Regions from separate parts of the Affinirhizobium rhizoryzae genome, predicted to be linked through region 2. Evidence: riboswitches for the same ligand, from Rfam matches in the RefSeq annotation. Region 2 holds a riboswitch; each other region holds the start of a gene.
The links. A riboswitch is a leader RNA that binds a small molecule or an ion and turns the genes downstream of it on or off. The one in region 2 is predicted to bind thiamine pyrophosphate.
Positions count from the first base shown of each region.

Region 1: it holds a riboswitch for thiamine pyrophosphate, as region 2 does, so the genes downstream of both, thiB (thiamine ABC transporter substrate binding subunit) here and G6N80_RS01930 (ABC transporter permease) in region 2, are expected to answer to the same signal.
Region 3: it holds a riboswitch for thiamine pyrophosphate, as region 2 does, so the genes downstream of both, thiC (phosphomethylpyrimidine synthase ThiC) here and G6N80_RS01930 (ABC transporter permease) in region 2, are expected to answer to the same signal.

Region 1 is NZ_CP049250.1:1,200,449-1,207,736, reverse strand. Features, by position in the region: gene G6N80_RS11870 (AAA family ATPase) at 1-190, opposite strand, end outside; gene G6N80_RS11865 (thiamine diphosphokinase) at 309-962, shown strand; gene G6N80_RS11860 (ABC-F family ATP-binding cassette domain-containing protein) at 968-2,794, shown strand; gene G6N80_RS11855 (response regulator) at 2,945-3,397, shown strand; TPP riboswitch at 3,442-3,551, shown strand; gene thiB (thiamine ABC transporter substrate binding subunit) at 3,591-4,601, shown strand; gene thiP (thiamine/thiamine pyrophosphate ABC transporter permease) at 4,608-6,224, shown strand; gene G6N80_RS11840 (thiamine ABC transporter ATP-binding protein) at 6,221-6,877, shown strand; gene G6N80_RS11835 (M48 family metalloprotease) at 7,220-7,288, shown strand, end outside.
Region 2 is NZ_CP049249.1:231,134-238,421, forward strand. Features, by position in the region: gene G6N80_RS01920 (ATP-binding protein) at 1-45, opposite strand, end outside; gene G6N80_RS01925 (metallophosphoesterase family protein) at 45-1,313, opposite strand; TPP riboswitch at 1,449-1,552, shown strand; gene G6N80_RS01930 (ABC transporter permease) at 1,673-2,461, shown strand; gene G6N80_RS01935 (ABC transporter substrate-binding protein) at 2,458-3,399, shown strand; gene G6N80_RS01940 (hydroxyethylthiazole kinase) at 3,396-4,133, shown strand; gene thiE (thiamine phosphate synthase) at 4,130-4,792, shown strand; gene thiD (bifunctional hydroxymethylpyrimidine kinase/phosphomethylpyrimidine kinase) at 4,789-5,589, shown strand; gene G6N80_RS01955 (TRAP transporter large permease) at 5,646-7,288, shown strand, end outside.
Region 3 is NZ_CP049250.1:1,247,273-1,254,560, forward strand. Features, by position in the region: gene thiO (glycine oxidase ThiO) at 1-212, opposite strand, end outside; gene thiC (phosphomethylpyrimidine synthase ThiC) at 228-2,036, opposite strand; TPP riboswitch at 2,127-2,257, opposite strand; gene G6N80_RS12090 (MBL fold metallo-hydrolase) at 2,362-3,438, opposite strand; gene ffh (signal recognition particle protein) at 3,791-5,353, shown strand; gene G6N80_RS12100 (chorismate mutase) at 5,372-5,692, shown strand; gene rpsP (30S ribosomal protein S16) at 5,762-6,115, shown strand; gene rimM (ribosome maturation factor RimM) at 6,244-6,852, shown strand; gene trmD (tRNA (guanosine(37)-N1)-methyltransferase TrmD) at 6,862-7,288, shown strand, end outside.

The DNA.
Region 1 (7,288 bases), on a different replicon from region 2:
TGGTGGTGGATTTGATATTCCACTCGATCATGTCCAGACCGAGCGCCGCCGCCACCTGCCGCGCCAGTTCGGTCTTGCCGGTGCCGGGTTCGCCTTTCACCAACAACGGGCGTTCCAGCCGGATCGCGGCATTGACGGCCACCATCAAATCCTTGTCGGCTATGTAGTCGGCGGTTCCGGTAAACTGCATCTCTCATTCTCCCTGCTGGCCGCGAACCTAATAAGTGAGATGACGTGAAGCAAGAGTGCCGGAAAACCGGCGAATCCCGCTTTCCTTCTACCCCGCGAATAGGCTATGGGCAGACCCCATGAGCACACCGACATTTTCCATTCTTCTGGGCGGCAACATTACCGTGACGGACCGGCTGCGTGCCGTGACGAAAGGCAGCCGCGTGATCGCCGCCGATAGCGGCATTCGCCATGCGAGCGCGCTGGGCCTCACACCGGAAATATGGGTTGGGGATTTCGACTCCAGTGACGATGCGCTGAAGGCCGCCTATCCGAAGATCGAGCGCCGCGCTTACCCTGCCTCCAAGGCGGCGACCGATGGCGAAATTGCCATTGCGGAAGCGATTTCACGTGGCGCGGAACGGTTGATTCTCGTTGGTGCGCTCGGCGGCGAGCGATCGGACCATGTGCTGCAACACTATCTCTCGGCCCTCAGCCTTGCTGAAGACAATTTCGAGGTCATGCTGACCTCTGGCGAGGAAGAAGCCTTCCCGCTGTGCAATGATGCGGGAATGGAGCTGGACCTGCCCAAGGGTTCGCTGTTTTCGGTGCTCGGCTTTACGGTGCTGGAAGGATTGACCATCCGCAACGCGCGCTATCCTCTGAAGAATTTCAAACTGACTTTCGGCTCCTCCCGCACCATCTCGAATATTGCGGAAGGGATGATTTCGGTCACGCTCTCCAAGGGTCGCGCCATGCTGCTGGCCCGCCCCTATGACATGACCGGAGCCTGACGCACATGGCACCTCCCATTCTCAAGCTCGATGACATTCGTTTAAGCTTCGGTGGCACGCCGCTGCTCGACGGCGCCAACTTTCAGGTCGAGCCAGGCGACCGTATCTGTCTTGTGGGCCGCAACGGTTCAGGCAAATCCACCCTGATGAAAATCGCTGCAGGGCTCGTGGAAGCGCAATCGGGCGAAGTCTTTCGCCACCCTTCCTCCACGATCCGCTATCTGGAGCAGGCGCCGGATTTTGCCGGCTACACGACGGTGCAGGCCTATTGCGAGGCGGGACTGGGACCGGGTGACGACCCGTACCGCGTAACCTACCTGCTCAGCCATCTGGGCCTGACGGGTGAGGAAGATCCGCGCCGTCTGTCCGGTGGCGAGGCTCGCCGTGCGGCACTTGCCCGTGTCATGGCGCCTGAACCCGACATCCTGATGCTGGACGAGCCGACCAACCATCTGGACCTGCCAACCATCGAATGGTTGGAAGGCGAAATGCTGAAGAGCCGCAGTGCGCTGGTTCTTATCTCGCACGACCGCCGCTTTCTGGAAAAGGTTTCGACCGCCGTCGTCTGGCTGGATCGCGGCACCTCCCGCCGCATGGATCGCGGTTTTGTCCATTTCGAAGCCTGGCGCGATGAGGTGCTGGAAGCCGAAGAGCTGGAACAACACAAGCTGGGGCGGCAGATCGAGCGCGAGGAGCACTGGCTTCGCTACGGCGTGACGGCACGCCGCAAGCGCAATATGCGCCGTCTTGGTGAACTGCAGAGCCTGCGGGCGGAATACCGCGGCCATCGCGGTCCGCAAGGCACCATTCAGGCGAGCGCCACCGAAGGCAAGGAAAGCGGCAAGCTGGTGATCGAGGCGGAAGCCATCACCAAGCGGTATGAAGAGCGCCAGATCGTCGCGCCCTTTTCCATCCGCGTGCATCGTGGCGATTGCATCGGTCTTGTGGGGCCGAACGGTGCAGGCAAAACAACGCTTCTGAAAATGCTGACCGGCCAGCTGGAGCCGGATTCAGGTATCATCAAGCTCGGCACCAATCTGGAAATCGCGACGCTCGACCAGAAGCGCGAAGACCTGAACCTCGAAGATACGCTGAGTCACTACCTGACAGATGGACGCGGCGAGAACCTGCTGGTGAATGGCGAGCAGCGCCATGTTGCTGGATACATGAAGGACTTTCTGTTTCAGCCGGAGCAGATGCGCACGCCGATCCGAAACCTTTCCGGTGGCGAGCGCGCGCGCCTGATCCTGGCCCGCATCATGGCACGGCCCTCGAACCTGCTGATCCTCGATGAGCCGACCAACGACCTCGACATCGAGACGCTGGACCTGTTGCAGGAAATCGTCTCCGGCTTCAGCGGCACCGTCATCCTTGTCAGCCACGATCGTGACTTCCTCGATCGCACCGTGACATCCACCATCGCGCCGGCAAATCCGGAAGCGCCTGACGGACGCTGGATCGAATATGCCGGCGGCTATACGGACATGATGGCTCAGCGCAAAGGCGCGCTGGAGGAAAAGCGCAAGGCCGAGAAGGAGAAGGCCAAGGCGGAAGCCGCTTCCGCACCCGCTCAAGCCTCGGCACCCAAAGCGCAGGGCAAGCTTTCCTACAAGCAGAAGTTTGCGCTCGAAAACCTGCCGAAAGAGATGGACAAGATCGGCAAGGACATTGCGGCCCGCGAGGCCAAGATGGCCGATCCAAATCTCTTCACGAAGGATCCGGCTGCCTTCAACCGCCTCGCCTCAGAGATGGAAGCCTTGCGCACCAAACTGACAGCCATGGAAGAAGAATGGCTGGAGCTCGAAATGCTGCGGGAAGAGCTGGAAGGCTAAACTCGCTTAAGTTTATGTTAAGATTAATGTTTCGTTAGTTTTCCGGATTCGAGTCACGTCCCGGAACAAATCCCATATTGGCACGTTCGGAGGCTACAGGGTCGGAAATGCGGTTCCGGCTATGTTAGCGTTCAACGAAGGGATGTCCCCATGTCGGCTCAAGTTATGCGTCGTCGGCTGGAAGATACAGCCATGAATCAACGAGTCCTGATTGTCGAAGATGAATTTCTGATCGCTCTCGATATCGCCGAGACCATTGAGGAAATGGGATTGACGGTGGCCGGTTTTGCCAGCGGTCGAGACCATGCTTTGGCGCTGGCCCCGCACGCGGATATCGCCTTCGTCGACGTCAATCTGTCCGATGGTGCCACCGGTCCCTCCATCGGACGCGAGCTGGCAGAGCGGTTCGGGATCACCGTTGTCTTCATGACGGCTAACCCGGAACAACTGGAAGGTCAGGACGTGCGCCCGCTCGGTGTCCTGACGAAGCCCGTCATGCCGCATATCCTGCAAGATACCGTTTCCTATGCCATTGCAAACCGCATCGGCAGCATTGCGGCTATGCCCCAGCAGTTGCGGACATTGACTGCTGCCAATCGATAAGCGCGGACCGCTTGCCAAACAGCGGGCCGCCCGATACATGTTTCGACGCTCTAACGGGGTGCCATGAAGATGGCTGAGAGGTTTTCCATCTGGAAGCCAACCCGCGGAACCTGATCCGGTTAACACCGGCGGAGGGATTAGACCGTTCAAATCGACGCCTATTCCCTGAACTCTTTTGGTCGAGGTAGCGTTGATGAAATCTCCCCTAGCAATTGTTTGTGGTCTTCTCGGTCTGTTGCTGGCACCGACCAGCAACGCTCAGGAAGCGAAAAGCCTCACAGTCTATACCTATGAAAGCTTCATCTCGAAGTGGGGCCCCGGACCGAAGGTCAAGGCGGCTTTCGAGAAGACATGTGGCTGCACGGTCAACTTCGTCGGCGTTTCGGATGGCGTGGCACTGCTGACGCGGTTGAAGCTGGAAGGTCAGACGTCGAAGGCCGATATTGCCCTCGGCCTCGACACCAATCTTATTGAAGAAGCCAAGCAGACAGGCCTTTTTGCACCCCACGGCATCGACACGACCTCTGCCAAGGTTCCCGGAAGTTTCAAGGACGACGTCTTCGTTCCCTATGACTACGGGCATTTCGCCGTCGTCTACGATACACAAGTCCTGAAAACGCCGCCAAAGAGCCTGAAAGACCTGGTTGAGGGCGATGCCTCGCAGAAAATCGTGATCCAGGATCCACGCACGTCAACACCCGGTCTTGGCCTGCTTCTCTGGGTCAAATCGGTCTATGGCGACAAGGCACCAGAGGCGTGGGCGAAGCTGAAGAACCGCGTTTTGACAGTCACGCCCGGCTGGTCGGAAGCCTATGGCCTGTTTACCAAGGGCGAGGCGCCGATGGTGCTCTCCTATGTCACCTCGCCCGCCTATCACATGGTCGAGGAAAAGACGGATCGCTATCAGGCTGCGAAGTTCGAAGAGGGACACTACATTCAGATCGAAGTGGCGGGCATGCTGAAGGCAAGCCAAAACCAGGATCTGGCCCGCAAATTCCTCTCCTTCACGCTATCCCCCGAGTTTCAGGGGATCATTCCGACGACAAACTGGATGATGCCAGTCGCGCCGACATCGAGCCCCCTGCCAGAAGCCTTTTCCAAACTGCCGCAGCCCGAGAAAACCTTTCTGATGCCATCAGCCGAGGTTGCCAAGAATCGTCAGGCCTGGATTCGCGAGTGGCAGACGGCCATGAGCGCAAAGTAAGACCGAATGCTGACACGGTCTGAACAGCAGCGCGGGCTGGCGGGTGGCGTTGCGGCCCTGACCGTCATCGCTCTGCTCGTTCTGGTTCCTGTGGCAGTTCTTCTGGCATTCGCTCCCACCGGTCTCGTCCAGGGCAGTGTGGTGGACGACTATACCCTCAGCCTGCTGCGTGTCACATTGTTGCAGGCTACCCTTTCCACTGCGCTTTCCCTGTGTCTTGCGCTGCCGGTCGCCTTGGCACTGGCTCGGCAGACGAAATTCCCCGGGCGTATCTGGCTCGTGCGCCTCATGGCCGTGCCCATGGGACTGCCTGTTCTTATAGGTGCGCTCGGCCTCATTGGCATCTTCGGGCGACAGGGACTTGTGAACAAGGCGCTCCAAGCTTTGGGTCTTGAGCAACCCATCAGCATCTATGGCCTGAGCGGTATTCTGATCGCTCATGTCTTTTTCAACCTGCCGCTGGCAACCCGCATGATGCTGGCGGCCTTGGAGCGGCTGCCCCAGGAATACTGGCGGTTGACGGCAAGTCTCGGCATGAGGCGGTTGTCTATTCTTCGTCATGTGGAGCTACCCGCTCTTATGCGTGTCATTCCGGCGACCAGCGGGCTTATCTTCATGCTCTGCGCTACCAGTTTCACGCTGGTGCTGGTTCTAGGCGGCGGCCCTGCCGCCACGACGCTCGAAGTAGCGATCTATCAGACACTGCGTTTCGATTTCGATCCGCCCCGCGCAATTGCCCTGGCTTTAATGCAGATCGCAGTGACGACAGTCATATTGCTCTGCTTGAACCTGCTGCCGAAAGCGGAAGACACGGCCGTCGGCGAAGGGAGATTGTGGAGCCGCTACGATGGCCGCTCGCGCCTTGCCCGCAGCAGCGACGCCATCGTCATTCTCTTGGCCGCTACCTTCCTGATCCTGCCGCTTGCGATGATCCTCGTGTCCGGGCTGTCGGCTGACCTTGAGCGCCTCGTCCTGGAGCCAGATTTCCGGCAGGCACTGCTCACAAGTCTTTCCATTGCATTCTGCGCAGGCGCGTCAGCGGTCACCATCGGTTTCGGGATCATTGGCGCCGATCATGTGCTCAGCGTTCGAAGAACCAGTTCCCGGGCCTCTCGCGTGCTTGGGTCAAGCCTTTCGGCAGCATCTTCCCTTGTGCTGCTCGTGCCGCCGGTGGTGCTGGGAACCGGGTGGTTCCTGTCACTGAGGCCCTTCGGCGATGTCAATTTTTTCGCACCAGCGCTAATCGCCGCGATCAACATGCTGATGGCGCTTCCTTTCGTGATCCGCGTGATCGAGCCTGCCATTCGGGCCCATGCAGCACAGACGGACAGGCTCTGCGCCCATCTTGGCCTGACAGGCTGGGCCCGCTTCCGGATCGTCGATTGGCCGGTCCTCTTCAGGCCAGCCTTGACGGCACTCTCCTTTGCCATGGCGCTCTCGCTGGGCGATCTGGGGGCCGTGGCGCTCTTCAGTTCACAGGATCTGCTAACCTTGCCGTGGCTGGTCTACAGTAGCATGGGCAGCTACAGAACCGCGGATGCTGATGGGTATGCGCTGCTGCTGGGCATGGTCTGCCTGGGCTTCACGATCCTTGGCACCGTAGGCAACAGGCGACAGAGATGAGCAAACACAGTCCCGGTCTCGAGATGCGCAATGTTCGCTTCAACCTCGGAGCGACGAAATTCCACTTCGACTGCTCTGTCAGACCAGGCATCATAACCGCCATCACGGGACCATCCGGGTCAGGCAAATCGACGTTCCTGAATCTCCTTGCCGGTTTCGAACAGCCGGATAGCGGTGAGGTCATCATCAATGGCCATGATCTATCGAACGCACATCCCGCCGAGCGGCCGATCTCCCTTGTCTTTCAGGATAACAACCTCTTCACCCATCTCGATCTCTTCACCAATATCGGCCTTGGAATCGATCCGGCCCTGAAACTGACCGCGCAGGACAGGCGCGCGGTCGGTGATGCACTGGATTGGGTAGGACTATCAGGCATGGAGAAGCGCAAACCCGCGACCCTGTCCGGCGGTGAGCGGCAGCGGGTGGCCTTCGCCCGCGCTCTTGTACGCAAGAAACCGCTTCTGTTGCTGGACGAGCCATTTGGGGCGCTGGACCCTGCCCTCCGTGCGGACATGGGAACTCTGCTGCTGAAACTGCATCGCGAAACTGCCAATACCGTGCTTCTCGTCAGTCATAACCCGGATGATATCAGCCGTCTGGCGCAGAACGTCATCCATATCGAGAACGGCGAAGTTGTACAGCGCCTCTAGAGCTTGGTGAAATCTTGCAAAGGTTCACGAGACGTTAACTCCGGCGCCACATTTTAGACTTGCATCAATGCGATGCCGCAATGCAAGAAAAGAGCGGAATGATGTTTGCCCTTTCGCCGCTAACTACTTAAGTAAGTTGAGGCGGTTCACGGAGAAACATCTTGCCATCCGCATATTCGCAGGAGATCGCGGCAAGGGTCGCAGGATGCGCCGGATGGCGGGCTTGGAAGCATGATATTTCCGATTGAAGGTTCCAGCATCACCGGGGGAGACTGCCCCGGACAGGCACTTGCAGCAACCCGCACCTCCCGGAAGCGGCACGGATACCGCGCGCTCGTCTCCATGCTTGCCGCAGCGACGCTTCTGACGAGCTGCCAGTCCATCCTGGACCAAAGCTACCAGGCCGATCTG
Region 2 (7,288 bases):
GGTAAACTTGCCGTAGCGCGTGAGATCGAGCCGGGAAAGACGCATCAGTTCTTCTCCCGATCAACGGCGGCCAGTCGGGAAAGGATGTCTTCGCTACCTTGTGTGATCAGCTGATCGACGAGGCTGTCGAAACTTTCGGTATCCTTTCCCGCAAACTGCCTTGCTTCTGCGGGAAGATCATCAAGAAGCTGGGTGACGAGCTCGCGCACCTGTTCCCTGTAACCCGCCGAGGGGATGACCTGACTGTGAATAATCTCCTTGAGCTCAACCACTGGATCTGCGCCTGACGCGCCGACAGGCGCCGACGGTAGACGCACATCCAGCTCAAGCTTTTCGATCCAGACCCGTCCGGTCCTTTCTGCGCGCTGTTCGGCTTCAGCCAGAAGCAGATCCATGTCACGGCGCATCGTCCAGGCCAGAGGCGTTTCGCCAATCAGACGCAGACGCGCAACGAGATGACTGGAGAGAGTACGCGTTCTTTCACGCTCCAGAGTGGAGCTGATGTGTTCGGCGAGATCGGTCCATTCCGTCAGGCCTGACACATCGACGTCGATGCGAGAGAACTGTGCAATGCTCGTGAGGCGTTCTTCGATCGTCAGACTACCGTCGTCCTGAACAGTCACCAGCGTGACGCTTTTTTCCCCTGCCTCGTTGATATCACGCCCCTGTGGCATGCCGGGCATGATGACCGTCCGTTCTCCGGCGTGATGCGTCCGCTGGTGAATATGGCCAAGAGCCCAGTAGTGAAAGCCGGAGGCATGCAGTTCGCCGACGGAGCAGGGTGCATAGAGATCATGGCCTGGCGCGCCAGCGAGGCTCGTATGCATGATGCCGATGTTGATTGCGCCGGAAACTGCCTGTTTGTATTTCGGCAGAAGGCTTTCGGGAGCCTGTGGCTTGGCAAAGCTGAGGCCATGGATGACGACCGTGTGGTTCCCGGCGTTCAATTCAACACTTTCGGCGCGCCCGGAAAATACTTTGACCGAAGGCGGTAGTACCAGTTCCTGGGTGATGCGGGATAGAGCATCGTGATTACCGCGGATCTTGAAGACGTTGATATTCGCCTCATGCAGCCGCTGCATCTGCGTCGCCAGGAATCGCGCAGTCTTCATCGAGGTCTGGTCGCCGTCGTAAAGATCTCCGGCGATGATCAGCGCATCGACCCTCTCTTCAAGGCAGAGATCGACGATACGCACAAGCGCTTGCCGTGTGGCATCGCCAATGAGTTCTGCCAGCTCCGGATTGCGCAGTGAAAGGCTACGCAGCGGAGAATCGAGGTGGATGTCGGCTGTATGTACGAACCTGAAAGCCATGCTCCGGTCTAGCCGGAATAGTATCAGCATTCAACGCCTATCGATCTTTGCACACAACCATGAATCGGTATGGGTCAACGATTTCCATCCATCCTACTTTTCGTTGACAACGGCTGGTTTCTCACCATATTCAGCGCAAATTCCGAGGGGAGCACCTGTACGGTGCTGAGATGGCGGTGAGCCGGACCCTTGAACCTGATCCGGGTCATGCCGGCGTAGGAACGGAAAATCGCTCGCAAAGCGCTGTTTCGCTTCATCCGCTGATCCTGATCGAATGTGATGATCGGGGAGCGGGCCGTGGCATATTGCCCTGCCGACATGTTTGACTGCTGGACGTCGCGACGCCGTGAGTGGCGCGCATGACGGTTCAACGAACGCTGCTTGCTGTCATTCTTCTCCTGCTGGTGTGGCAGGGTGTCATCGTTCTTCTGGAGCCGCCGCGCTATCTCCTGCCAGCGCCCATGGCAGTGGCGGATGTCTATCTGAAGCAGACAGGCTTTCTCCTCCGTCACAGCCTGCTGACGGCTAGCGAGATTCTTGTTGGATTGGTTCTGGGTGCGCTGCTCGGTGCTGGCACGGCGCTCGCTGTTGCAGCCTTTCCAAGGACTGGGCAGATCGTGTGGCCGCTTGTGCTGGTCCTCCAGGCCTTTCCGGTCTTTGTGCTCGCGCCATTGCTGGTCATCTGGTTCGGGTTCGGGATAGCCTCGAAAGTGGCGATGACCGTCATCATCATCTTCTTTCCGGTGGCATCTGCGTTCTACGATGGCTTGCGCAGAACTGATGGCGCCATGCTGGATGCCGCGGCGCTGACGCAGGCGAGCCACTGGCAAACACTGCGATATCTACGCCTTCCGCTGGCGCTTCCATCCTTGATTTCCGGTCTGCGGATCGCCGCCCCCCTGGCCCCGCTGGGCGCGGTTGTTGGCGAATGGGTCGGTGCGGCGGGCGGGCTTGGCTTTGTCATGATGCAGGCCAATGCGCGTCTTCAGACCGATGTGATGTTTGCCGCCATGGGTGTGCTGGCGCTTTACACGCTGGCGCTTCGGCTCGGGGTGGACCGCGTGACGGCGGGCCTTGCTCCCTGGGCGCGCGAGGTCAATCACCCAACTCCTTCTTACCCTAAATTCAAACCGGGACCTTCTTCATGAAACGCTTTCTCGCAGCGCTCGTCGCGCTGGCTGCCCTTGCCGTGCCTGCGTCTGCCTATGCCGCAGACAAGCTGAATGTTTTGCTGGAATGGTTCGTGAACCCGGATCATGCGCCGCTGGTTGTGGCACAGCAGAAGGGCTATTTTGCGGATGCAGGGCTTGAGGTGAAGCTCATTCCGCCGGCGGATCCTTCGGCCGTTCCGCGTCTGGTATCGACCGGCGAGGCAGATATCGGCATCCACTATCAACCCAACCTCTATCTCGATACTGCCGCCGGCTTGCCTCTGGTGCGCTTCGGTACGCTGGTCGAGACCCCGCTGAACACGGTGACGGTGCTGGCCAACGGCCCGATCAAGTCGCTCAAGGATCTCAGAGGCAAGAAGATCGGTTTTTCCGTTTCCGGTTTCGAGGATGCAATGTTGAAGCGCATGCTGGCCGGGGAGGGTGTTCAACTCTCTGACGTCGAACTCGTGAATGTCAACTTCTCGCTCTCGCCAAGCCTGATCGCCGGGAAAGTGGACGCCACGATTGGCGGTTTTCGAAACTTCGAGCTGACCCAGATGCGGATCGAAGGACATGAGGGCAAGGCATTCTTTCCCGAGGAGCACGGCGTGCCGGTGTACGACGAGCTCGTTTTCGTGACCCGCAAACAGCTTGTTGCCGATCCCCGTCTCCCGCGCTTTCTCCAGGCCGTGGAAAAGGCCGCCGTTTATCTGACCAATCATCCGGATGAGGCTCTTGGCCTCTTCCTCAAAGCCTATCCGGATCTGGACAATGAGCTGAACCGGAAGGTTTTCGTCGACACGCTGCCACGTCTTGCCAAACGGCCTGCGGCGCTGGACCGTACCCGCTATCAGCGCTTTGGCACCTTCATGGCCGAGAGTGGCTTGATCCCCAAGGCGCCTGCTGTGGACGATATTGCCGTGGAGCTGAAATGAGTGACGTCAAGCGGCAGCCGACTGCTGTAGATGCCGGCGCGATTCTGGCCCGTGTTCGCGCCCAGCGGCCGCGGGTTCACTGCCTGATGAATACCGTGGTCCAGAAGTTTACTGCTGATGGTATCACTGTCGTGGGCGGCATACCTTCAATGACTTCGTCCCGCGATGAAATCGCCGATTTCGTGGCGAAGGCCGATGCGCTGACCATCAATCTCGGCACATTAGATGCTGAGCGTCGGGCCGTGATTCGTATCGCAGTCGATATCGCGAATGCCAGCGGCAAGCCGTGGATCATGGATCCGGTCCATTGCGATTATTCACCGGGCAGGCTGGAGTTCGCTCGCGAACTCATTTCGCTCGGTCCCACTATCGTGCGCGGCAATCGGGCAGAGATGAGCGTGATATGCGATACGCGCGCCAGCCTTCGCATCCAGACTGGGCCGGTTGATGAACTGGCTGATGGCGAACGGCGTGTTTCGATCCGCAACGGTCATCCCTGGATGGCGCAGGTTACCGGTACCGGATGCCTCTCGGGTGGCATCATTGCCGCCTTCATGGCAGTTGAGCCCGATGCCTTGACTGCTGCGGCCTGCGCGCTGTCCGTCACCGGCAGTGCCGCCGAGATCGCTGCCACCCATGCACGGGGACCCGGAACATTCGAACCTGCCTTCCTCGATGCACTAGCCTCGCTGGACGAGCATGAACTTAATCAACGGGCAAGGATCGAAGCATGAGGCAGGTAGACTATCGATTGAACGCCATTGTCGACGCATCCTTAAGCGATGTCGGTCACCTGCCGGAACTGGCAGCGATTGCTGCGAAGAGCGGCGCCACTATTCTGCAGTATCGCGACAAATCCGCGTCAACTCGGCTGATGATCGAGCGGGCTTCGGCCATCCGGCAGGCGATTGCCGGAACAGGGGTTCCACTCGTCATCAACGATCGGGTGGATGTCGCGATCGCCTCTGGTGTCGATGGTGTCCATCTGGGCGCAGAGGACATGGATGCCGAAATGGCCCGTCGCTTGCTGGGGCCGGATGCGCTCATAGGCGTGACGGTCAAGAAACCTGTCGATGCCGCCTATGCGGGAAGCGCGCCTGTCAATTACGCCTGCATCGGCGGCGTGTTCGAAACGCTTTCGAAGGTCAACCCCGATCCACCAGTCGGCCTAGAAGGTCTGCGCGCCTTGCGTGACCAGATCCGTCAGTTGAACCCGTCTCTGCCGGTCGGAGCGATTGCGGGAATTTCGATGGAGCGTATCGGCTCGGTCATCGCGCAGGGGGCAGATGGTGTTGCGGCCATTTCCGCCCTGTTCAGGGCGCCGAATATTGCCGAAGCGACCGCATCCTTTCGCAAGGCTGTGGATGCAAGTTTGAAGGATAAAGCACGATGACTGCCATTGCCCTGACCATAGCCGGATCCGACAGCGGGGGCGGCGCAGGTATTCAGGCTGATCTGAAGACCTTTTCCGCACTCGGAGTTTATGGCGCCAGTGTTGTGACAGCGATCACGGCGCAGAACACCCGCGGTGTGACAGCCGTTGAAGACATATCACCCGCCACGATCGCAGCACAGATGCGAGCCGTCTTTTCGGATCTTCCGGTCAACGCCCTGAAGGTCGGCATGGTTTCGCGCAGTGAAACTATCGCAACCATCGCCGACGAACTCGCCGCCTTTGCGGGTCCGGTCGTTGTCGACCCAGTCATGGTTGCCACCTCTGGCGATAGACTGCTGCGGGAAGACGCGATCGAAACGTTGAGAACACGGCTTATACCGCTCGCTGCAGTCGTGACCCCCAATCTGCCCGAAGCAGCCTTGCTGACAGGCAAGCCGGTTGCCAAAAACGCAGATGAGATGCAGGTGCAGGCGAGGGCGATCTTGTCCCTTGGCGCAAAGGCCGTTCTCATCAAAGGCGGGCATGGCAGTTCGGCTGAAAGTACGGATTTCCTGATCACCGCTGACCAGACAGTGGTTTTGACAGCAGAGCGGATCGAAACCACCAATGATCACGGAACCGGCTGTACGCTGGCTGCCGCGCTGGCCGCGGAACTGGCAAAGGGAGCCTCCCTCGAAGATGCCGCCAAATCCGCGAAATCTTATCTTCATGCTGCCTTGAAGGCGGGCGTGGCGTTGCAGGTTGGTTCAGGTCGGGGGCCGGTGCATCACTTCCATGGCTGGTGGCCCGCTTGATTGCGGGCTTTCGGGATAGGCTGGAGCGGTCGCTGGGGAATGCGCTTGCAGGCCTCATGGCAGTCCTGCTCGTGCTGGTGCTGGCCAATGTTGCCGCCCGCTACCTGTTCCGGACCGGCTTTCTCGGGCAGGAAGAATTGGCGATCTGGCTGCATCTTGCGCTGATTGCCTTGGCGATCCCGCTTGCCTATCGCGGACCCCTTTCGATGCGTTTCGATGTCTTGCGGCGATGGCTGCCAGCCTCGTTCGCAACGACCTTCGATGTCGCTGCCGACGCAGTCTCGGTTACAGCCGGGCTGGCTTTGGTCAATGGGGCGTTGTCCAGCATTTCAGCGATTGGTGGGGTATCGCCCACGCTTGGGCTGCCGGAATGGATCCGGTTTTCCTTCTTCGTCACCGGTGGTGTGTTATTGCTCGCCATGCTTTGCTGCGATCGCGTGCTTACCGGTAGGATAGGAGGGCTGTTCGTTTCGCTGGTGATTGCCGGACTGCTTTATGGGTCATCGAAGATCGCGACGGTTGATAGTGATTGGCCGCCCAGCCTTTTTATGGCGTTGATCGCCGGGGTCGGGCTCCTGGTTTCGGCACCACTGGCACATGCCTTCCTCGCAGCCGCCTGTTTCGCTCCGTTATTCGGAGGTGTATTGCCGGAACCGGCACTCGTGTCTTCTGCCATCAATGGAATGTCGCGCTTCCTGCTCCTGTCGATTCCCTTCTTTCTGCTGGCCGGTGCCTTGCTCACGGTTTCCGGCACCGCGGAGCGACTGGTTACCTTCGCTGCTTCCCTTGTCGGTCATCGAAAGGGAGGACTGGCGCAGACTGTCCTTTTGACCAGTGTCATTTTTTCGGGCGCGTCAGGCTCATCCGTCGCGAATGCCGCCTTTGGAGCTTCCACGTTTCAGCCGCAACTGGTGAAAAATGGCTATCCGCCTGCGCAGGCGGGAGCGATCATCGCTGCCTCTTCCGTGCTCGACAATGTCATCCCGCCCTCTATTGCATTCCTGCTGCTGGCCGCGGCGACAAATCTCTCGGTCGGTTCGCTGCTGACCGGAGGATTTTTCGCGGGAGGTCTGATGGCGCTCTGTCTGGCGATTGCGATAAGCCTGTCCGTGAAGGCCGGTCCACCCATGCAGAAGGCGAGCACTCGGCAAAGGTGGAGTGCGGCCAGAAGCGCAATTCCCGCATTTGGATTGGGTATTATCGTCGTTGCCGGAATCCGCTTTGGCATTGTGACGCCGACGGAGGCCGCAGCGCTCGCTGCAGGCTTCACGCTTCTGCTGTCGTTCGCCGCGCGTTCGGCTTCAAGCCGTATCTGGTCCTGTTTCCGTCAGTCGGCTCTGGAGGCGGGAGCCATCGGTCTGTTGATCGGCTCTGCCGCACCGTTTGCCTTTCTGCTTGCCGTCGATGGCGTGGCAGCTTCGCTGACGGACATCGTTCATTCGCTCGGCAGTTCGCCGGTGCTCGTTCTGTTGATGGCGAATCTTGTTCTGCTGGTCGCCGGTCTGGTGCTTGATATTGGCGCAGCGATCCTGCTGCTTGGTCCTATCCTTGTTCCGGCGGCTGCCGCAGCCGGTCTCGATCCGATCCATTTCGGTGTCATTCTGGTCGTCAACCTGATGATCCATGGCCTGACCCCGCCACTCGGCATGCTCATCTATGTCGTCTCGGGCGTAACGTCCGTTCCCGCGTCACAACTGTT
Region 3 (7,288 bases), on a different replicon from region 2:
CACCAGTCGGCGGCAGATAATCCGAGATCGAAGACGGTCTCGTTTGCTGCTTCGCGTTCGCACCAGGGGGCAAGCATGCCGCCCGCATAGTGAGATGCGCCCAAACCGGCCCGTGGCGCCGAATCGTTCAGAACCACGTTCAGGCCGCGGCGGCGCAGTTCATAGGCAAGTACGAGACCGGCAACGCCGGCCCCCTTGATCAGAATTGTCATGGTCCGAACTGGTCCTTATTCCGCAACAGGCATGTACAGATCGCCGCCCTCACGGAATTTCGCCGCCATGGCTTCCAGCCCCTCCTTTTGTGCTTCGGCACGAATATCGTGCGAAATGCGCATCGAGCAGAATTTCGGCCCGCACATGGAGCAGAAATGCGCCACCTTGTGTGCTTCCTTCGGCAGGGTCTCGTCGTGATAGGAACGGGCGGTTTCCGGATCGAGCGAGAGGTTGAATTGATCCTCCCAGCGGAATTCGAAGCGTGCACGGGAAAGTGCATCGTCACGCACCTGTGCTGCCGGATGTCCCTTGGCGAGATCGGCTGCATGGGCGGCAATCTTGTAGGTGATGACGCCTACCTTCACGTCATCCCGGTCGGGCAGGCCCAGATGTTCCTTTGGCGTGACGTAGCACAGCATGGCGGTGCCGTACCAGCCGATCATAGCCGCACCAATGCCGGAGGTAATGTGGTCGTAGCCGGGGGCGATGTCCGTCGTCAGAGGCCCAAGCGTGTAGAAGGGAGCTTCTCCGCACACCTTCAACTGCTTGTCCATGTTTTCCTTGATCTTGTGCATGGGAACATGGCCTGGACCTTCGATCATCACCTGGCAGTCTTTCGCCCAGGCGATCTTCGTCAATTCGCCGAGTGTTTCCAGTTCTGCAAACTGTGCGGCATCATTGGCATCGGCAATAGAGCCGGGACGCAAGCCATCGCCCAGCGAGAAGGAGACATCATAGGCACGGCAGATGTCGCAGATCTCCTCGAAATGCTCGTAGAGGAAGCTTTCCTTGTGGTGATGCAGGCACCACTTGGCCATGATGGAGCCGCCGCGGGAAACGATGCCCGTCACACGACTGACGGTGAGCGGAATGTAGTGAAGCCGAACGCCTGCATGAATGGTGAAGTAATCGACGCCCTGTTCCGCCTGTTCGATCAGCGTATCGCGGAACACGTTCCAGGTCAGGTCTTCGGCAATGCCGCCCACCTTCTCCAGCGCCTGATAGAGCGGCACAGTACCAATCGGAACCGGCGCATTGCGGATGATCCAGTCGCGAATGTTGTGAATGTTCCGGCCCGTAGAAAGGTCCATCACGGTATCGGCACCCCAGCGGATGGCCCAGACCATCTTTTCCACTTCCTCGGCCATGGAGGAGGTGACGGCGGAATTGCCGATATTGGCGTTGATCTTGACCAGAAAGTTGCGGCCAATCGCCATCGGCTCCAGTTCCGGGTGGTTGATATTGGCGGGAATAATGGCGCGACCCAGCGCCACTTCCTGCCGCACGAATTCCGGCGTCACGTAGTCGGGAATGGCGGCTCCGAAGCTTTCGCCGTCGCGTTCCAGTTTTTCCTTGAGGGCCCGCCGCCCAAGATTTTCGCGGATCGCCACGAACTCCATTTCCGGGGTGATGATGCCCGCCCGCGCGTAAGCCAATTGCGTTACCGCTTTGCCGCCCGTGGCGCGGCGAGGCCTTGGTTGGACGGGGAAGGCGGGCGTCAGGCGCTCGCCGCTGGCAAAGCCGTTATCTTCCGGCTTCACCCTGCGTCCGTCGTAAAGCTCGTTGTCGCCCCGCGCCGCCACCCAGTTTTCCCGCAGGCGCGGCAAGCCCTTTTCGATCTCGATTGCGACAGCCGGATCAGTGTAGGGGCCGGATGAATCGTAGACGTTCACCGGTGGTTCGCCGGAAGTAGGGTGCAGGGCAATCTGGCGAAGCGGCACCCGGATGTCAGGGTGCAGTTCGCCGCTCACATGGATCTTGGTTGAAGCGGGAAGCGGCCCAGTTGTCACATCGAGTCGGGGAAAATTCGGGGCAATGTTCATCGTGGAACTCCAAGGTTTAAGGTTTGGAGATCCAGTCACGTCAGCCGGAAAGATGGATAGACGCCGAGACAAGGCAGACATGGCCCTGTAGAAATCGCGCGTGCACCGTCCCTACGCCAGTATGAACTGGATCAGGTTCAACGGGTCACCGCGCTGCTTGGCCTCTAAAAGCCAAGCCCAGCGGAATCTCAGCCCCTTGCGGGACACCCCTGGTGAATGCGCAGGATTCTGAAGCCAAGCACGGCAAGAGTCAACGATGCATCTTTCGCGATCATAAAATTTTTACATCGCTTAAAGATTGAAATATTCTAACATATGTAGGGTCTTACGCTTCCGGCACGTCGAAGGCTTCGCCCGGGCGAAGCGGACGAAACCGCTCCGGCTTGATCTGTGCTGCTGCAAGTGCATTGCGCAGTGCCGCCAGCGGCTCCTCAATGCCTTCATCGGTGAGCTTTACCGTACCCCAGTGGTGGCCAATGGCGTAAGAAGCCTTGGCGAGCTGCATTCCAGCAACCGCTTCTTCCGGGTTCTGGTGCTGTGCTTTCATGAACCAGCGCGGCTCATAGGCGCCGATCGGCAGAATGGCGAGACGGAAAGAACCATGCTTTTCCTGCGCCGCCTTGTAGTTGATGCCCTCATGGAAGCCCGTATCACCGACGTGGTAGATTTTGCCCGCCAGTGTCTCGATCACGAAAGCACCCCACAGCGCCATGCTGCGGTCGCCAAGCCCGCGGGCCGACCAGTGATGGCAAGGCTCGCAGTGGATCGACACATTCTTGCCGACATAATCCTTCGAGCCCCAATCCATGACCGTAATGCGCGGATCATCCAGTTCCGGGCCGAAGATCTTGTCATTGCCCAGAGGCGTGATGTAGCGCGGACGATGGGCGGCGTGGATACGCTTCAGCGTATCGATATCGAGGTGGTCGTAGTGATTGTGGGTGACGATGACGATATCGATAGCCGGCAAATCTTCGATCCTGATGCCCGGCTCGTTCACCCGTTTCGGGCCTGCAAATGACACGGGGCTGGTACGGTCCGACCAGACGGGGTCGGTCAGGATGTTCAAGCCAGCAACCTGGATCAGCATGGAAGCATGGCCGACCATGGTCACCACCATCCGGTTCCCTGTCACCCGCTTTTCAGGCTTTGCGCCTGCAAACGGGCTTGGATAGGCATCAGGCCAGTCTATGCTCTTGCCGTTGAAGCGCCATTTCAGAAGGTTGAGAAAGCCTTTGGGCGCTTCGCCGCCGGGATTGAAGAAGCGCGTTCCGTCGAAATGGTCGGACACCGGCCCCGTATAATATTTGTTGGCTGCCATGGCTCTCCCTGCTGCAAGCCCGCCGCCCAAAAGCGCGAGACTGCCGATTGCTGACCATTTCAGGAAATTGCGTCGCTTCATAATAAAATCTATAAGTATCCCGGTTGAACCTATCAAGAAGCGTTACGATAGGCTGGCATGTCGGATCAGCGGCATCACAGTCGGTTGATTGTGCAGACAGGTCTAGATGGCAAAAACCCCCGGCAGCCTTGACTTTGCGGGCCAGTTGCTGTTTAAGCCCGCCATCTGCTGAAAGTTTCAAGAACTTTAGCCGCCGACCGGGACCCGTAAAGGTATAAAGAGATCCCGGAGGTCAACACCCGACAGCGCGTGGCGCCCTCGGGTGTCGTTTGGCTTTGCGTCTTGTTTTTCGGCGGCAAAGACCCGACGTTTGCACCAGTCAGAACTGTGCAACGTCAAGAAGGATGAAACGATGTTCGAAAACCTCCAGGACCGTCTTGGTTCCATCTTGAGTGGACTGACCGGCCGTGGCGCGCTTTCCGAGGCGGATGTCTCGGCGGCCATGCGCGAGGTTCGCCGTGCGCTTCTGGAAGCGGACGTGGCGCTGGAAGTCGTTCGTTCCTTCACCGATCGCGTTCGTGAAAAGGCCGTTGGTGCCTCCGTCCTGAAGTCGATCAAGCCCGGCCAGATGGTCGTGAAGATCGTTCACGACGAACTCATCGAGATGCTGGGTTCGGAAGGCGTTTCGATCGACCTGAACGCACCGTCGCCGGTCGTCATCATGATGGTAGGCTTGCAGGGATCGGGTAAGACCACGACGACCGGCAAGATTGCCAAGCGGTTGACGGATCGCGACCGCAAGAAAGTTCTCATGGCCTCGCTCGATACGCGCCGTCCGGCAGCGCAAGAGCAGTTGCGTCAGCTGGGCGTTCAGACGGGCGTCGATACTTTGCCGATCATTGCTGGCCAGTCGCCGACCGATATCGCCTCTCGCGCCGTCCAGGCTGCCAAGCTCGGCGGTCATGATGTCGTCATTCTCGACACGGCAGGCCGTACGCATATCGACGAGCCGCTGATGGCGGAGATGGCCGAGATCAAGGCCCGCTCCAAGCCGCACGAAATTCTGCTGGTCGCGGACTCGCTGACCGGTCAGGACGCCGTCAACCTCGCCCGTAACTTCGATGAACGCGTCGGCATTACCGGCCTCGTTCTCACCCGCATGGATGGCGATGGCCGCGGCGGTGCCGCTCTGTCCATGCGTGCTGTCACCGGCAAGCCGATCAAGCTCATCGGTATCGGCGAAAAGATGTCGGAACTCGACGAGTTCCATCCGCGCCGTATCGCCGACCGCATTCTCGGTATGGGCGATATCGTTTCGCTGGTTGAAAAGGCCGCCGAAAATATCGACGCCGAAAAAGCGCGCGCCATGGCCGAAAAGATGGCCAAGGGCAAGTTCGACCTGAACGATCTGGCCGAGCAGCTGAAGCAGATGAAATCGTTAGGCGGCATGGGCGGCATCATGGGAATGATGCCTGGCATGGCGGGCATGAAGGACAAGCTCGCAGCGTCCGGCATGACCGACAAGGTGTTTGACCGCCAGCTTGCCATCATCTCGTCGATGACGAAGGCCGAACGCGCCAATCCCGATCTTCTCAAGCACAGCCGAAAGAAGCGTATCGCCGCCGGCTCCGGCACCGATGCCGCCGAAATCAACAAGCTTCTCAAGATGCACCGCCAGATGGCGGACATGATGAAGGCTATGGGTGGCAAGGGCAAAGGCGGCATCATGAAACAGATGATGGGCGGTCTGGCCGGCAAGATGGGTCTTGGTGGCCTTGGTGGTGGTATGGGCGGTATGCCTGATCTGTCGCAAATGGACCCCAAGCAGCTGGAAGCGCTGGCAAAGCAAGCGGAAGCCGCAGGCTTCAAGCCGGGTTCGATGCCGGGTCTTTCCGGCGGTATGCCAGGATTGGGCAGCAAACTTCCGGGTCTGGGTGGCCTGCCGGGTCTTCCCGGCTTTCCGAAAAAGAAGTGAGGGGAGACGTTCAAAGCCATGGTTGATCCAAAGGTCAAAGAACAGCTCGGAAAGTACCGCCAGTCGATCGACAACATCGACGCGGCACTTGTGCACATGCTGGCCGAGCGTTTTCGCTGCACGAAGGAAGTGGGCATTCTGAAGGCCCAGTTCGATTTGCCGCCGGCAGACCCGGCGCGCGAGGAATACCAGATCGAGCGTTTGCGCCGCCTTGCCAAGGATGCGCAGCTCGATCCGGATTTTGCGGAGAAGTTCCTGAATTTCATCATCAAGGAAGTCATCCGTCATCATGAAGCCATTGCTGCCGAACACGGCGGTGTCACTGAAAAGACCGCCTGAGCGCGGCCTGAAACACAACAGGACCGTCGAAGAAGACGGCCCTTACCGAAAAAACTGAAGGAGTTTGAAATGTCCCTGAAGATCCGTCTGGCCCGTGGTGGTTCCAAGAAGCGTCCTTACTACCACGTTGTTGTCGCCGATGCCCGCGCGCCGCGCGATGGCCGCTTCATCGCAACGCTCGGTTCCTGGAACCCGATGCTGCCGAAGGACAATGCTGAGCGCGTGAAGCTCGACGTTGAAGGCATCAAGTCCTGGGTTGCCAAGGGCGCACAGCCGACCGACCGCGTTCTGCGCTTCATGGCAGAAGCTGGCATTGCAGAGCGCGCTGCTCGCAACAACGCTGAAAAGGGCAAGCCGGGCAAGAAGGCTCAGGAGCGCGCTGCCGAGAAGGCTCAGAAGGCTGCTGAAGCCGCTGCTGAATAAGCGTCTACCTCAGATTTGACAGAACGGACGGCATGGCGACATGTCGTCCGTTTTGTTTTTCCGGTCTTTGTGTTTTCAAGATCATTGATCCGGGTTAGAGCAGTGACGAAGACAGGCAGGATAAAACCATGGCAAAGCTCGAAAACCCCATCCTCATGGCGACCGTCGGTGCGGCGCAGGGCTTGCGCGGTGAAGTGCGGGTGCGCTCCTTCACGGAAGATCCGCTGGCGCTGGGTGATTATGGCAATCTTCACAGCGAGGATGGCAGGGTCTTCGAAATTCTGGAAATCCGGGAAGCCAAAAATGTCGTCATCGTGCGCTTTCGCGGCATCAATGATCGCAATGCCGCCGAAGCGCTGAACGGGCTGGAGCTCTTCATCGATCGCGAAAAACTGCCCGATGATGAACTGGATGATGATGAGTTCTTCTATGCCGATCTTGAAGGCCTCGAGGCGGTCGATGCCGATGGCATCAGTTATGGTGTGGTCAGCAGCGTTTTCGACTTCGGTGCTGGCGATCTCCTTGAGCTGAAGGCACCCAACAAGCGCCCGACGCTTATTCCCTTCACCGAAGCCGCTGTGCTGGAAATCGATCTGGAAAATGGGAAACTTCTGGTCGATCCGGTTGCCGCCGGTCTGATCGATCTGCCGGAGGACGAGGATCTGAAGGGCGAGATTCCCGATGGAAAGCCGGATGCTTCTGAGAAGAAGTCACCGCCGAAAAAGAAGCGGGACTGAGCCTGGGTCATGACGTTCCACGCAACGGTTCTCACGCTCTATCCTGAAATGTTTCCCGGCCATCTTGGTTATTCCCTCTCCGGCAAGGCCATGGAGCGGGGCGACTGGTCGCTGGAAGCGGTTCAGATCCGCGATTTCGCCAAAGACAAACATCGCACGGTGGATGATACGCCAGCCGGTGGCGGCGCAGGCATGGTGTTGAAGCCGGATATTCTGGCGCAAGCCATCGATTCGCTCGCTCAGGATTCGCGTCCGCGCCTGTTGATGAGTCCGCGTGGCAAGCCGTTGACTCAAGAACGGGTGCGAGAGCTGGCGGTAGGCGAGGGCGTCGTCATCGTCTGCGGTCGTTTCGAGGGGGTGGATCAGCGGGTTATCGACGGTCGCCAGCTCGAAGAGGTCTCGATCGGCGATTACATCCTGTCCGGCGGCGAACCGG